4 regions of the Vibrio sp. 2033 genome follow, and region 3 is predicted to be linked to each of the others. Evidence: predicted binding sites of a transcription regulator. Region 3 holds the regulator's gene; each other region holds the start of a gene.

Region 1 (4,199 bases), on a different contig from region 3:
CGTTTACAGGTGACTTCCCGTCAGGGCGAGAATGCGATAGATCGAATTCTTCATTTGATTGAAGAAGCAGAATCCCGTAAGGCACCATTAGAACGCTTTCTTGATAAATTTAGCCGTTGGTATACGCCACTAATGATGTTGGTGTCTCTGATGGTTATCGTTACGCCGCCATTACTATTTGCCCAACCGTGGGAAACGTGGATCTATCGAGGACTCGCCCTGCTGTTGATTGCTTGTCCATGTGCATTAGTCATTTCAACGCCTGCGGCGATCACTTCTGGCTTGGCGGCAGCGGCTAAGCGGGGCGCATTGATCAAAGGTGGAGCGGCGCTTGAGTTGCTTGGCAAGGTTGAGTCTGTCGCATTTGATAAAACTGGGACACTGACGCAAGGTAAACCAGAAGTGACCGACGTCTTTGCTTTTGATATGGATGAAGACAAGTTACTTAGCCTAACTGCGTCAATCGAGGTTGGTTCAAGTCATCCTCTAGCGGTTTCTTTAGTTACCAAAGTGCAAGAGAAGGGGCTTACTATTCCTGAAGCGTTGGATAAAACCGCGCAAGTAGGCTCTGGTGTCACTGGTTACGTCGATGGAAAAATGGTCCAAGTGGTCACGCCTTCAAAGGCAGACTTTCCACTTTCTCAAGAAGCCAAAGAGCAAGTGGTTACGTTGGAACAACAAGGTAAAACGGTTGTCATTGTTCGTTACGATGACGAGGTCATTGGCGTGATCGCATGGCAAGATACATTGCGCTCAGATGCCCAGCAAGCCATCGCAATGTTGAAGGAACTTGGGGTCACGTCGGTGATGCTAACGGGTGACAACCCGAGAAGTGCAGAAGCAATGGCAAATAGAATAGGCTTGGATTATAAAGCGAGTTTGTTACCTGCAGACAAGGTGCATTACGTCGAGAAACTATCACAACAACATACCGTTGCGATGGTGGGAGACGGTATCAATGATGCTCCAGCCATGAAAGCTTCGAGCATTGGTATTGCGATGGGAGGCGGTACGGATGTTGCGCTCGAGACTGCTGATGCGGCGTTAACACACAACCGGTTGATTGAGCTACCTGCCATGATAGAACTGTCGCGTGCGACGCTAAGTAACATTCGTCAGAATGTCGCGTTAGCGCTAGGTTTGAAAGGTGTATTCTTAGTGACAAGTTTACTTGGGGTTACTGGGTTGTGGGTTGCAGTATTAGCTGACAGTGGTGCAACAGCACTGGTGACATTGAATGCGTTGAGATTACTTCGTTTTGAGTCCAAACAGATCAAATAACTGACCTAACCAATGATCCCACTCATTAATAGCCCGAGGCATTCGTGTATCGGGCTTTTTTTAACCGTATTCACCTGATGCGATCAGACGTTTTTCTCGTCCTTGAAATCACGCATTGCTATGCAACAAAATGATTTAACGCCCCTTAAAGTGTGATCAATACCAGTTTTGTTTGAAATTTCATTTTCATTACATTTTGTCATTGTGATTGTGATCACTCTATGTTGGTGAAAGGTTCGCTACAGTGCATCTGTACCCAATAACTGATTAATGAGCTTATTGTTCATAAAATAAGCCACAATAAGGAGCGACTTATGTCTCAAGCTGTATTCCATTTAGGTGTTACTGAAGCTGATCTTAATGGTGCGACTCTAGCGATCATTCCTGGTGACCCAGCGCGTGTTCAAAAAATCGCAGAACAAATGGAAAATCCAGTATTTCTAGCAAGCCATCGTGAATACACGCTATACCGTGCAGAGCTAGACGGTAAACCTGTTGTGGTTTGTTCTACAGGTATTGGTGGTCCTTCTACCTCTATCGCAGTTGAGGAATTGGCACAGCTTGGTGTTCGTACTTTCCTACGTGTTGGTACAACGGGTGCAATTCAACCGCATGTAAACGTGGGTGACATGATCGTAACGACGGGGTCAGTTCGTCTTGACGGTGCGAGCCTACACTTTGCTCCTATGGAATTCCCAGCAGTTGCTGACTTTGAAGTAGCAACCGCAATGAAAGCAGCGGTAGAAGAGTCTGGCGCTACAGTTCACATGGGTGTGACTGCATCAAGCGACACGTTCTACCCTGGTCAAGAACGTTACGATACGTTCTCTGGTCGTGTTGTTAAGCGTTTCCAAGGCTCTATGCAAGAATGGCAAGACATGGGCGTACTTAACTTCGAGATGGAGTCTGCAACACTGCTAACAATGTGTGCGAGCTCTGGTTTAAAAGCGGGTTGTGTGGCAGGTGTTATCATCAACCGTACACAAAAAGAGATTCCAGATCATTCAACTCTGAAAGAAACGGAAGCGCGTTCAATTAAAGTGGTTGTAGAAGCAGCGCGTAAAATGCTTTAAGCCCCTATAGTTGGCATTTAAACAAACAGAAAAAACCAGAGGCTAACCTCTGGTTTTTTTCTAGTTATAGAAATGCGTACAGCTAAAATTTAGGTATAAAAAAAGCAGCATTAATGCTGCTTTTTATCGTTGTGAATTTTAGCTTTTCTTAATGGCACTATATCTCGTCTGAACCGCCCGCGTCTTTAAACCAAGCCGTTAAGTGCGTTCTTAAATCTTTAAGCTCATCAGGGCCAATCAGGGCTAGCCCTAAGTCTTCAGCACGAGTAATGTCATTGTGACGAAGAGGACGGAAGCTCACCAACATTGCGCGCGCTTGTAAGCCACCTAATAGATCGCGAAGCGATTCTAACTTATATAAAGTATCGTCGCCGTCATCTCTCATGCCTTTGGTTTTGCACTCGATGATGTGCAGCTTATTGTTTACAACTGTTGCGACATCTAACTCATTGCGTACTTCACTTTCACCAAGTTTGCGATAAACCTGAACATTTAACGATCGATCTTGGATCGTTGGCATGGTGTCTTGGATTTGCTTCACGGTGCTGTGAACCAAAGTTTCTAACCACTCACCGTTTGAAAAGCGTCGAGCATCTTCATCTGCAAACGTTAAAACGCCATTCTCATAGGTGGCGATTTCTGCTTCTACTAAATCTGAAAGCAACATGTTGAGCTCACGGTAGCCCTGCTGTTTTTCGGAGAGCTCGACATCAAGCTTTTGTTCTTTGCGGCATGTGGTTGCAAGGTAGTTAAGTGTTGCTAGACCTGGCCCAAGTTCAAGCGCATTTGAGGCCCATCGTTCACCAAGTTCATACAATTTTTTATCAAGAAGAGGTGGTAAATCAACGTGGTGAAACTCGCCGCGTGCACCAAAGATAGTGAGGTAATCTGCAATCGTAATGTGATCTTCGACTTGGGTATCTTCTTTGCCATCAGGGTATAACCAACAAAGCTTATCGCTACTAGGCTCAACCACAAAAATTGGCCAGCGATAGGTACGGAAAACTTCGTACACCGACAACAAGCGATGACGAAGACCACAGCTCGCGTTCAATTTTACATCTTCGCCGCGTTCATGGAGGTCTTTTGCCAGTTTTTGAATTGCTTGTTTGATCAGAGATGTATTAACAGCGGATGGAATTTCAAAAAATTCAGAAGTAATTTCTCGTTGATCTAAAACGGCACTCAGTCGGTCAAATATATCTAACTGGCTCTTGTCTCCGATGAAGACGATATGTGTGCTTAGCGTACGATTATCTAATAGAGGAGTGACCAATCTCACTGGGTCTTGATCGATAATACCAACATGAACAGCCATAGATTTTCCTTTTTATGAGGCCGCTCGAAAAGAGTTGTGCAAGGGGATGAGCTGGCCTTATTAATCATATGTAGACATGGCCGACAAAAAACAAGGGCGACTTAACAAAAAGTCGCCCTTATACAGTTGATTGCACTAATTAATGCTCTTAATTATAAAGTATTTATAACTTAAATCGGTGGACCAATTCATTTTGCTGATGAGCCAAGTGGGTCAGTGATTCACTGGTTTGCGCGATACTCGACATGGCTTGGAAACTTTCATCGGCGATGCTGTTGATATCTTCGATGCTGCGAGCAATGTCTGTTGATGTTTCACTTTGCTCTGCTGCTGCTTGTGAAATGTGCGTACTCATTTGGCTGATTTCGATGATTAGCGCCTGGATCTCTTCCATTGAGCTGTTCGCTTTTGACGCTTGCTCAACCGACATCTCCATATCGCTCATACAGCTTTGTATGACTTGGTTTGCCGATTGTGAGCTAGATTGCAGATTACTGATCATAGATTCAATTTCAGTGGTTGATTGA
Region 2 (4,199 bases), on a different contig from region 3:
AAGATGCTTAGTCCTTGATCTAGCTCTGATTCGCTGATGGTTAGTGGACAGAAGAACTTCACAACTTCATCGTCTGGACCCGCTGTCTCTATCACCATTCCATTCTCGAAACAGTTTTTCGCAATTTCAGATGCCATGTCACCATTGATACATTCAATACCAACCATCATGCCGCGGCCTTTTTTCTGCACAAACATTTGTGGAAAGCGACGAACACAACGGTCAATAACAGCACTTACCTTGTCTGAACACTGCTTGATGTGTGTTTCAAAATCATCGTTTGCCCAGTAAATTTCTAGTGCTTTTGCAGCAGTAATAAAGGCGTGATTATTGCCACGGAACGTACCGTTATGCTCGCCTGGCTTCCACTGGTCAAGCTCAGGCTTAAGTAATACGACAGCCATCGGCAAACCGTAACCACCGATCGACTTCGATAGCGTCACGATATCCGGTTGGATACCAGACGGCTCGAAACTAAAGAAAGTACCGGTACGTCCACAACCTGCTTGAATGTCATCGACAATCATAAGAATGTCATTGGCTTTACAGATTTTGCTCAAACGTTGTAACCACTCGTTTGAAGCAGCATTTAAACCACCTTCACCCTGCACAGTTTCAAGAAGTACAGCGGCTGGTTTATCCATACCTGCAGAGTTATCATTTAGCATGGTTTCGAACAGCGCGAGACCATCTACGCCAGCGTAACCTTCAAATGGAATACGAGTGACGTTACTTAGGCTAGAACCGTTACCTTGTCTGTGATGCTGGTTACCCGTTGCAGCCAGTGCGCCAGCAGTACAACCATGGAAACCGTTAGTAAACGCAACGACGCTGTCGCGGCCTTTTACTTTTTTAGCCAGCTTCAATGCCGCCTCAACAGCATTAGTGCCTGTTGGGCCCGTAAACTGAACCTTGTAATCCAAGTTTCTTGGTTTAAGGATGTAAGTATCCAACGCTTCCAGAAACGATGCTTTCGCTTCTGAGTGCATATCCAAACCGTGAGTAATACCGTCCATTTCAATGTACTCAAGCAACGCTTGTTTTAGTACTGGATTGTTATGGCCGTAATTTAGAGATCCCGCTCCAGCAAGGAAGTCTAAGTATCGTTCACCTTGTTCTGTTTCTAGCCAGCAGCCTTTCGCTTTACGAAAAACGACCGGGAAATTGTTTGAATATGAGCGTACGTTGGATTCCTGCTTTTTGAAAATATCCATGATGAGACCGTTTTTAATTCCTATTGTTTGAGGATTATTTGAGAGGAATGCGATACAAATATTCTGTATCGTGTTTGCCTTTAAAGTGGGCTTCTTCATCCAAAAATGTGCTTACTTGGCCAGAGTTGCCGTTCATCGCATCTAACTTTTTGAACAGTGCCCAAGAGGCTTTATTATCTTCCGTGATGGTAGTTTCTACCGATTTAACACCGCCTAATTCCTCTCGGGTGAGAAGTTCTTTCAACATGCGGAATGCTAAACCATGACCTCTAAAGCGAGGTGAGACTGCAACTTGCCAGACAAATAAAACGTCTTGCTCGTCTGGTTTCTGATAACCGGAAATGAAACCTGCGATTTCGCCTTTTTGCTCAACCAAAATACTGGTTTTGCTGAAATGCGTAGACTGTAGGAAATTGCAATAAGATGAGTTCATGTCCAATGGAGGACAGTCTGCAATCAAGCTGTAAATGTCGTCACCATCAGAGATTTTAGGCTCACGAAAAATCCATTTTTTACTTGAGTCTTCTCCAATCTCTGGATAAAGGACCCAAGGTGCTGATGTGATCATGTGAAAATACATATCCTTTGAGGTCTAATTAAATTTCCTTTTTATTATGGCCATCCCTCGCGGCTAAAAATCAAATAATCCGCCTTTTTATCGGTATTTTTGTGATACGGATCACAAAAACAAACCTATTAACCAAAAGTTAAAATAGTTCGAGGTCTAATTTATTAAATAGTCACCTAAATGCGCAGTACAAAAAACAACCAGAATAAGACCATTTCCATGCTGTTCATTTCTCAGAGAAAAATAGAAATCCAAAAAAAGCGGCATGCTTTCGCATACCGCTTTTATCAATAATTTAACTGCTGATACTAGTTATTTTGATTTCTTAGAAACCGCCTTTGGACGAGGTTCATCCATCAAACCTTTTATCAAAGATACCGTTGCAACAAGCAAAACAATAGTAAATGGTAAACCAGTCGTCACCGCCATTGCTTGAGCAGCAGCTAGACCACCACCCAACATCAATGCAATCGCAACCAAACCTTCAAACGTACACCAGAACACGCGTTGTGGCGTTGGTGCATCGACCTTACCGCCCGCAGCAATAGTATCAATAACCAGTGATCCTGAGTCAGAAGAGGTAATGAAGAACACCACGACTAAGATAATGCCGACAAAAGATGTTATCTCAGCCAATGGCATAACATCTAACATGGCAAAAAGTTTTAAAGGCAGTTCTGCGTTAAACACCGCCTCATAGCCATCATTAACGTATTGGCTAATTGCGTTACCGCCAAAAGCCGTCATCCATAACACACAAACTGAAGATGGGATAAGAATAACGCAAATAATAAACTCACGAACCGAACGACCGCGAGACACACGTGCGATGAACATACCCACAAATGGTGACCAAGAAATCCACCACGCCCAGTAAAACGCCGTCCAGCCTTGAGAGTAATTCACATCCTCTCGTCCAAATGGCATAGATAAGGCAGGGATATTAGCTACATAGGAAACGATGTTCTCGAAGAAACCAGTGAAAATCGCAATCGTCGGGCCAACAACAATAACAAATAGCAATAGCAGCGCTGCAAGACCCATATTGATTTCAGATAAGATTTTCACGCCCTTATCGAGTCCAGCCACAACAGAGATTAAAGCGAGCGCAGTGATACCAATAATCAATATAACCTGCGTGGTATTGGTCATTGGGACATCAAACAGGAAGTTCAAACCCGTTGCGGCTTGAGATGCACCGTAGCCTAGCGATGTTGCTAAACCAAAAACCGTCGCTACCACTGCAAGAATATCGATAATATGACCAGTCCAACCCCATACACGCTCACCAAACAAAGGGTAAAAAATTGAGCGCATGGTGAGTGGCAAACCTTTGTTAAATGAAAAGATAGCCAGCCCAAGAGCCAAGAGCGCGTATATTGACCACGGATGAAGTGCCCAGTGGTAAATCGTCGCAGCCATCCCTAATGCCGAAGCTGCAGTTGCGTCGCCCTCTGCACCACCTAGCGGTGCCCAGTCAGTACGTACACCATTCTCAACGCTCACGCCACCAATCGCAGAACTAAAATGGGACATCGGTTCTGATACACCGAAGAATACAAGACCAATACCCATACCCGCAGCAAATAGCATTGCCAACCATCCGGCATACGAATAATCCGGTGTTGCTTCAGTACCACCGATTCGTACACGGCCTAATGGTGTGAAGATCAATCCGACACAGACAATGACAAAAATATTACCTGAAGCGAGAAAAAACCAGTCTAAATTGTGCAACAAACCCGCTCGTAGGTCTGCAAAAAACGGCTCTACCTGTTCTCGGAATAATAGTGTTATCACAACAAACATGACGATTGCTAAGCCAGAAATTGCAAAAACACGGTTATGAATATCAAGGCCAAATGGGCCTACCTTTAGCGCAACGTTATCCTGACCAATTTGATAGTCAGTATCTATTGCGTTTACTTTTCCATCGGGGCGTTGAATGCCACCGTTATTATCGGTGCTCACGGATAATCTCCTTAAAAATACGTGACCAAGTTTAAATTACTTTCGTCGGAGTTCGAGTAATGAAACGTCTTCATCACTACCAAGCACATGTTCATAAAACATTGTTCTTATAAGCGGTTACTCAATCCGCCATCATAATCTTAAAGCCCCCTATCTCTCATTGCATTTTATTGTTTTCACCATAAATAACGCCTATTGCCAAACCGAAGATATTGGCATGTTTCGATTAAAGTGATACTGCAGTTGTGCTTGAAACAGCTCCGCTGTTGCTAACGCATCCGTCAGAGCATGGTGAGGTTGATAAGCAGGGAGGCCATATCTTTCACGAGCGTGCCCTAATCGTACAGAACCGGGTTTCTTGCCTTTCAACTTATTGATAAAACCTCTGCATTCACGGCGTTGTATCGCATACTCAATATCTAACGTATCAACAACAGGAAACTGTA
Region 3 (4,199 bases):
AGCTAATCTACAGTCTCTTGGCGGTGAAAGCTTGATTGAAGCGAAAGCAGGAGAGGCGGCGTTTGTTTCTCCTGGTATCATTGATGTAACGAACATTGCTGAGTTACCAGATGAAGAATACTTCGGCCCACTTCTGCAAGTGGTGCGCTACGAAGGATTAGACAAAGCCGTGGCGCTAGCAAACGATACGCGCTTTGGCTTATCTGCTGGTTTGGTTTCAACCGACGACCAAGAATGGGAATACTTCGTTGACCACATTCGTGCAGGAATCGTGAACCGTAACCGCCAGCTTACTGGTGCAAGCGGTGATGCGCCATTTGGTGGTCCGGGGGCGTCGGGTAACTTGCGCCCAAGCGCTTACTACGCAGCAGATTACTGTGCGTACCCAATGGCATCAATGGAAGGTCAAGAAACTGTCTTGCCTGCAACATTGAGTCCAGGTGTAGTGCTATAAGTTTTAATAATAGAGTCGCAACTATGCATTGCGGCTCACCTTGCCGGCGCATCATTTAGGTATGGGTTGTAGTGATCGTTGGCAGAACACGAAAAGTGAGCAAAGACTCGGAAAAGCGTGTTGACTGACTGGCATTTACCGTCACAGGTTGATGGTTGCTCGTTCATTATTCTGGACAACTTTTGTTGTGAACGAGCAGCCAACTTCCGCTTACCTTTAAACTCTACATCTCGTAACAAGGAGTCGTTATGACGCCCGATGTGTTATTTGAATCGCTATGGCAAGATTACATTCAACGTCTTTGCCCTTCGGCGGCTAAAGTGCATCAGCTGCTTCAAGAAGATGAGCCTCTGATTAATGATCATATAGCTTTACGTACCTTCAATATCGCGCCTCTTGGTATTGAAACTCTAGCTAAGCCATTTGTAGCTATCGGTTACAAGGCGTGTGGTGATTACGTTTTCGAAAGCAAAAAGCTGGTTGCTAAGCACTATGAGCACCCAGATCCGAAGCAACCTAAAGTATTTATTAGTGAGCTAAAAGTTGAAGAGTGCTCTCCTGAGCTACAAGAGATTGTGAAAAATTTGATGGCACAAGTCGATGTTGACAAGCTGAACGATAGCGCATTCTTACATGGTGGACGCTTGTGGGATTTAAGCTTTGCTGATTACCAAACGTTGGCTAAAGAAAGTGAGTACGCATCTTGGCTTGCGGCGCATGGTTACGGAGCAAACCACTTCACGGTGAGCGTTAACCAGCTCAATGAATATGAAGAAGTGAAGCAGGTAAACGATCATCTGCGTACCGCTGGGTTTACCATTAATGAAAATGGTGGTGAAGTGAAGGGCACTCCTGAGGTGTTGCTAGAGCAGTCATCGACCATGGCAGATAAAGTAGCGGTTCGTTTTAGCGAAGGCACTGAAATTATCCCTGGCGGGTTTTATGAATTTGCTAAGCGCTATCCGATGGAAAATGGTGATTTGTACCCAGGTTTCGTGGCCGCTTCAGCTGACAAAATCTTTGAAAGTACGAATGGCTAAGTTTTAGGGTTAACCTGTTAAGCTTACTCATTAGTGTTCGCTGCACCCTATCTCATTTGGTCATGAGCAAATAAAAAGCCACCAATGTTGCCATTGGTGGCTTTTATAATTTTGTTCGTGTCACTCTAGTTTGAGATTAACGAGTACCGTAAACCACGATGGTTTTACCGTGAGCAGAGATTAGGTTCTGCTCTTCTAGCATCTTCAAGATACGACCTACTGTCTCACGAGAACAGCCAACAATTTGACCGATTTCTTGACGAGTGATCTTGATTTGCATGCCGTCTGGGTGAGTCATTGCGTCTGGTTGTTTTGCAAGGTTCAGAAGCGTCTGAGCGATACGACCAGTTACGTCTAGGAACGCCAGGTCACCCACTTTTTGGCTAGTTACTTGAAGACGACGAGCCATCTGCGCAGAAAGACGCATTAGGATGTCTGGGTTTACTTGGATAAGCTGACGGAACTTCTTGAAAGAAATTTCAGCAACTTCACAAGGAGATTTAGCACGAACCCAAGCTGTGCGCTCTTGGTCTTCCTCGAATAGACCAAGTTCACCAATAAAGTCTCCTTGGTTTAGGTAAGAAAGGATCATCTCCTTACCTTCTTCGTCTTTGATAAGAACCGCAACAGAACCTTTAACGATGTAGTACAAAGTTTCTGCCTTTTCGCCCGCGTGAATTAGCGTGCTCTTTGAAGGGTACTTATGAATATGACAGTGTGAAAGAAACCACTCTAATGTTGGGTCGGTTTGAGGTTTACCTAGAACCATAATATCTCACTTCCTCTGCAGGGTACGCTTGCGCTATCCATATTTTAGCTAAGCCTGAATTAGGCCTACTAGAATAAGAGCACTTTTTATATGCTGCAAGCTCTCTTGTGTTTCGGTAAGAAATAGTATCCTTTTTCGAAAACGATTTCTTGATTTTAATCGTGCCATGATTGAGATTTTGTAAGCAAAACTGTGCACATGATCACGGTATGAAAAGTAAACATCTTCGCAGGCAGGTTTTTAGCCAATTTTCCCTGTTTCGATGAGCTGTTGTAGGATAGGCCGAACTATGAGCTCCATTGCAAAGCTCATCTTACCGCCGGGTACGACAATCGTGTTGTGGCGTGACATGAATGAGCCATCAATCATGGCCAGCAGATATGGGAAGTCGACATTCTTGATACCGCGTAGGCGAATCACCACAAAACTCTCATCCAAACTAGGGATGCCTTTTGCATTAAGTGGGTTGGAAGTATCAACGGTCGGTACGCGCTGGAAGTTGATGTGAGTACGAGAAAACTGCGGAGTGATATAGTTGAGGTAATCGTCCATGGATCGCACGATTGAGTCCATCACCGCTTCACGCGAATGGCCGCGATCGCGAGTGTCACGTACGAATTTTTGGATCCACTCTAAGTTCACAATCGGCACCATGCCAATTAAGAAATCCACATGTTGAGCAACATTAACATCGCCATCGACCACGCCACCATGTAACCCTTCATAAAACAGCACGTCGCTGTTTTCGGGTAAGTCTTGCCACGGTGTAAACGTGCCTGGCATTTGATTGTAGGGAACCGCTTCGTCAAACGTGTGCAGATAACGGCGCACGCTGCCAGTACCGTCATGCCCGAACTTACGGAAAAACTCTTCTAATCCCGGGAAGTCATTAGCTTGTGGGCCAAAGTAGCTAATGTGTCGACCTTGCTCGCGGGCTTTGCGAATTTCGATGTCCATTTCTGGGCGAGTAAAGCGATGGAAGCTATCGCCTTCAACCCATGCGGGTTTAACGTTCATCATATTGAACATTTTACGGAAGGCTTCAGATGTAGTGGTCGTGCCGGCACCGGACGAACCAGTAACCGCAATAATTGGGTGTTTAGCTGACATGACAAACCTTGTCGAAAATTACTTACCTGTAATGTGCAGTAGAGTTACTACTGCACGGTCGATATCCCACTATAGCACGTAACAATACCTTGTCATCGAGTGGGATACGGTAAAATGTGAAGGGTCTAAAATTTTGTTTTATGCTGAATATCGACGGTTTCGTGTAGCTCAGAGAACACGATAACCGCTTCACCTTTTTCCAATTGAGCTTTAACTTGATCAATTTTGTCTTGCAAAGAAACCTCGACGGTTCCGTAATCCGTTCCTTCGCGTAAGACGAATTCACGAATTAAGTTTTCCAATGTTTCCGGCGCAATGTCTTGCCATGGAATGATCATAAATACCTCTAACTTTTATGATGAGCGGCTAGTTTACTGCGTTCGTTGCTTGGATACAGCAGAAAGGTAATCTGCGGCGATACTTTCGTAATACGCGGGCAGCGCTTCCTCCAACCAAAACTTAGGTTTTAACGCCGTTCCTGTTAGGAAGCCAACATGGCCACCGTGTTCAAAGAGACGGTAATCAATGTTATCTGGCAGAACAAACTTCGGGATCACATCGTCGGTCATGAACGGATCGTCTTTGGCATGGATGATCAGTGTGGGTAGCGTGATTTGCTGTAGTTTACTTAAGCCAGAGCATTGGTCGTAATAATCTTGTGCGTCTTTGAAGCCATGCAATGGTGCCGTAATCAAATCATCGAATTCATACAATCGTGTGACACGTTTTATTGAGTTGTAGGACAGCGCAAGCTCGCCATGCAGTAGATGATGCTTTTGTAACGCGTTACGTTTCAGTGAAGAAAGCAGATAACGGCGATACACTT
Region 4 (4,199 bases), on a different contig from region 3:
GTACTCGTAAACTAATGGAAGTTACACGTCTACGTGACACGCCAATCGTAACCTTCATGAACAAACTTGACCGTGACGTTCGTGATCCAATGGAAGTATTGGATGAAGTAGAAAACGAATTGGGCATGATGTGTGCGCCAATCACATGGCCAATCGGCTGTGGTAAAGAGTTTAAAGGTGTTTACCACATTCACCGTGATGAAACGATTTTATACGAATCAGGTCACGGTCATGAGATTCAAGAAGTTCGAATCATCAAAGGTCTCGATAACCCAGAGCTTGATGAAAAAGTTGGTGCAGGCCTTGCGGAAAGTGTTCGAGAAGAGCTTGAGCTTGTCATGGGTGCTTGCCCTGAGTTTGATTTGGAAATGTTCTTAACAGGTGACCTGACGCCAGTTTACTTCGGTACTGCATTAGGTAACTTTGGTGTGGATCATATGCTAGACGGTCTAACTGAATGGGCTCCAGCGCCGAAAACTCGTCAAGCGGTTGAACGTGAAGTTGAAGCGACCGAAGAGAAGTTCTCTGGTTTCGTATTTAAGATCCAAGCGAATATGGACCCAAAACACCGCGACCGTATCGCATTCATGCGTATTGTATCGGGCACTTACACGCAAGGTATGAAGATGAACCACGTTCGTCTTGGCAAGCAAGTGAGTATCTCTGATGCAGTAACCTTTATGGCTGGTGACCGTGCACGTGCAGAACACGCTTACGCCGGTGACATCATTGGTCTACACAACCACGGCACTATTCAGATTGGTGATACCTTTACGCAAGGTGAATCACTGAAGTTCTCTGGTATTCCAAACTTCGCTCCGGAACTATTCCGTCGTATTCGCCTGAAAGATCCATTAAAGCAGAAGCAGCTTCTCAAAGGTTTGGTTCAGCTATCAGAAGAAGGTGCGGTACAGGTATTCCGTCCTCTACAGAACAACGATCTGATCGTTGGTGCCGTTGGTGTACTTCAGTTCGATGTTGTTGTGGCTCGTTTGAAATCTGAGTATAACGTTGAAGCGATTTATGAAGGCATTAACGTTGCAACTGCTCGTTGGGTTGAGTGTGGTGATGCGAAGAAACTGGATGAGTTCCAACGCAAGAATCAAGCGAACTTAGCATTGGATGGTGGTGATAACCTAACGTATATCGCTCCAACAATGGTTAACTTAAACTTGGCGAAAGAGCGTTTCCCTGACGTTGATTTCCGTGCGACGCGTGAGCACTAATTTGCGCGGTTAGGGTAAGCCTTAACGCAAACTAGATTTTAAAACGCCCTTGGCTATAAACTTAGCCAAGGGCGTTTTTATATAAGGATAAGATATGAATTGGTTTAAACGTGGGCTAAAGCGTTACGACAACTGGTGTAAAGAGATGGGGTTAACTCCCGATCAGAAACGCAGTTGTGTCCCATATCGAAAAGACCCAGCCCATCAAACTGAAGAGAAGAGTGAAGCCCAACCATCCTCTGATTTTCTGCCCGCAGATACAGATAAAAAGCGTCAAGATGAAGCTCTTTGATACGCACTGCCACTTTGATTTTGATGTGTTTCAAGATGACTTTGCACATCAACTTGAGCTTGCTCAAACGCAAGGCGTCGCAAGAATTTTGATTCCTTCCGTCGGTCCGCAAAACTGGGCTCGTATTCAAACTTTGGCAGAGCAACATGCCAATTTGTATTATGCGCTCGGCTTTCATCCGTATTTTCTTGAAGATAACGTTGAGCAGCACCTTACAGAGCTAGAAGGCTATCTAAATCAAAAAGGGCAGCAGTGCGTGGCAATAGGAGAGTGTGGTTTAGATTTTGCCATTGATGTTGATCCACAGTTGCAAGAAAAGATACTTGAAGTTCAATTTGAGCTGGCTAGACGCTTCGAACTCCCAGTTATTTTACATAGCCGAAAAGCGCACAATCGCCTCATTCAAATGGTGAAAGCGGCGAATCTCCCTAGAGGTGGTGTGCTACACGCTTTTTCTGGGAGTTATCAGCAAGCCATGGAGTGGGTCAAATTAGGTTTTTTTATCGGTGTAGGAGGAACGATTACCTACCCAAGAGCCAAGAAAACACGCGACGCAATTCAAAAATTACCACTCGAAAACCTAGTAATCGAAACAGACGCACCAGATATGCCTATACTTGGATATCAAGGGGAGTCAAATCACCCAGCCAAACTCATTCACGTCTTTAATGAGCTCGTAGAGTTGCATAACGGCCGAAAGCAATCGATTGCCTCTCAGCTGTGGAAAAATAGCAATTTTGCTTTCTCGATATGTGAATAAAATCTAAAGATGTGGTTTGAAATCGAAAACGTTTTCCTGCTTATTGTGAATTAACTCACAAAGCTGGTTGAATCAATCATGAATCTTATAGGAAAGTGTGAGGCTGGCATTACTTTAATTGATTCTGCATGAGTATAATTGCCCCCGCTTTATAGCTCCATTTTGTAACACGCCAATAAATAACTTATAAGGAAGTCATAAACTATGAGCCTGTTTATGAGCCTAATCGGTATGGTAGTGCTTCTTGCGATTGCAGTGGCATTTTCTAACAACCGAAAAGCTATCAACTTTAGAACTGTGGGTGGCGCATTCGCTATCCAATTCGCATTAGGTGCATTTGTTCTGTATGTACCTTGGGGCCGTGATCTACTAAACGGTTTCTCTTCAGGTGTTTCTAACGTTATCAACTACGGTAACGATGGTTCATCATTCCTGTTCGGTGGTCTTGTTTCTGACAAGATGTTCGAAGTATTCGGCGGCGGCGGTTTCATCTTCGCATTCCGTGTTCTTCCTACACTGATCTTCTTCTCTGCACTGATTTCAGTTCTTTACTACATTGGCGTTATGCAATGGGTTATCAAGATTCTTGGTGGCGCACTACAAAAAGCGCTAGGCACTTCGCGTGCGGAATCAATGTCAGCGGCAGCTAACATCTTCGTAGGTCAAACTGAGGCACCTCTAGTTGTTCGTCCATTCGTTCCAAAAATGACTCAATCAGAGCTATTCGCGGTAATGTGTGGTGGTCTAGCTTCTGTTGCTGGTGGTGTACTAGCTGGTTACGCATCTATGGGTGTTCCACTAGAGTACCTAGTTGCGGCATCATTCATGGCAGCACCAGGTGGTCTACTGTTCGCTAAAATTCTTCACCCTGAGACTGACCAGCCTCACGAAAGTATCGAAGAAGCGATGGACGGCGGTGACGACAAACCAGTTAACGTAATCGACGCAGCTGCGGGCGGTGCGGCTTCTGGTCTACAACTTGCGCTTAACGTAGGTGCAATGCTAATCGCATTCGTTGGTCTAATCGCGCTAATCAACGGTATGCTAGGTGGCATCGGTGGTTGGTTCGGCATGCCAGAACTAACACTAGAGCTAATCCTAGGTTACGCGTTCTCTCCACTAGCATTCCTAATCGGTGTTCCATGGGCAGAAGCTGTAACAGCTGGTTCATTCATCGGTCAGAAAATCGTAGTGAACGAATTCGTTGCTTACTTGAACTTCACACCATACCTAGGTGAAAACGCTCAAGTAATCGCGGCAACTGGTGAAGTAATGTCTGAGAAGACAACAGCTATCATCTCATTCGCACTATGTGGTTTCGCGAACCTTTCTTCTATCGCGATTCTACTTGGTGGTCTAGGTAGCCTTGCACCAAACCGTCGTAGTGACATCGCTCGCATGGGTGTTAAAGCAGTTCTTGCAGGTACGTTGTCTAACCTTATGGCAGCGACAATTGCAGGCTTCTGCTTAAGCCTTGCAGCACTATAATTAGAATCGGTTCTTAATATATAGACGCCGTTTTACATCATGCCCTGTAGCAAGAGATTGCTGCGGGGCATTTTTCGTTTTTCGGGCTCCAAAATTTCATCGGGTGTTTGCCTTAGTCGAGGTATTACGCAGTCAATGGAATAGGGGCTAGGAAATTTTGAGATACAAACCGTTTGCGCTCTATTTGGTGCTACAGTTTTGCGGTGAAACTCTATAATGTATTAATCACAGGATAGTGGTTAAGCTTGATTCTTAATCACGTAATGAATATTACATAATCGATGGGCAAATGAATTGCCCTGCAATATCAGATCTAATAGGCGTTTTGCTTTGTGATGTGATATTAAAGACACCGCAATCATAGATTGTTGTGCCATAGGCCAAACTGGTACTGTGCGGTGACAAGGATAGCAATTGGCATATGATAAATTTT

What was found. The regulator CRP, encoded in region 3, controls carbon source genes, mostly activating them, when cyclic AMP is high. The targets are predictions, from matches to a motif close to TGTGANNNNNNTCACA.
Region 1: udp (uridine phosphorylase) is a predicted target of CRP. The motif match lies at 1,485-1,500, and genes of this name have one in related genera.
Region 2: ectA (diaminobutyrate acetyltransferase) is a predicted target of CRP. The motif match lies at 1,883-1,898, and genes of this name have one in related genera.
Region 4: R7P74_RS14540 (NupC/NupG family nucleoside CNT transporter) is a predicted target of CRP. The motif match lies at 2,323-2,338, and genes of this name have one in related genera.

What each region holds. Positions count from the first base shown of each region.
Region 1 covers NZ_JAWOVC010000001.1:728,520-732,718, reverse strand. The annotation lists gene R7P74_RS03255 (zinc/cadmium/mercury/lead-transporting ATPase) at 1-1,281, shown strand, start outside; gene udp (uridine phosphorylase) at 1,596-2,354, shown strand; gene R7P74_RS03245 (DUF1887 family protein) at 2,512-3,672, opposite strand; gene R7P74_RS03240 (methyl-accepting chemotaxis protein) at 3,836-4,199, opposite strand, start outside.
Region 2 covers NZ_JAWOVC010000001.1:236,038-240,236, forward strand. The annotation lists gene ectB (diaminobutyrate--2-oxoglutarate transaminase) at 1-1,214, opposite strand, end outside; gene ectA (diaminobutyrate acetyltransferase) at 1,249-1,782, opposite strand; gene R7P74_RS01000 (BCCT family transporter) at 2,095-3,753, opposite strand; gene R7P74_RS01005 (3'-5' exonuclease) at 3,946-4,199, opposite strand, start outside.
Region 3 covers NZ_JAWOVC010000025.1:15,209-19,407, reverse strand. The annotation lists gene astD (succinylglutamate-semialdehyde dehydrogenase) at 1-454, shown strand, start outside; gene R7P74_RS21770 (DUF1338 domain-containing protein) at 703-1,494, shown strand; gene crp (cAMP-activated global transcriptional regulator CRP) at 1,631-2,263, opposite strand; gene R7P74_RS21760 (phosphoribulokinase) at 2,504-3,373, opposite strand; gene R7P74_RS21755 (YheU family protein) at 3,499-3,711, opposite strand; gene R7P74_RS21750 (hydrolase) at 3,745-4,199, opposite strand, start outside.
Region 4 covers NZ_JAWOVC010000010.1:124,848-129,046, forward strand. The annotation lists gene prfC (peptide chain release factor 3) at 1-1,226, shown strand, start outside; gene R7P74_RS14530 (DUF5363 family protein) at 1,321-1,518, shown strand; gene R7P74_RS14535 (TatD family hydrolase) at 1,505-2,278, shown strand; gene R7P74_RS14540 (NupC/NupG family nucleoside CNT transporter) at 2,483-3,766, shown strand; gene R7P74_RS14545 (hypothetical protein) at 4,125-4,199, opposite strand, start outside.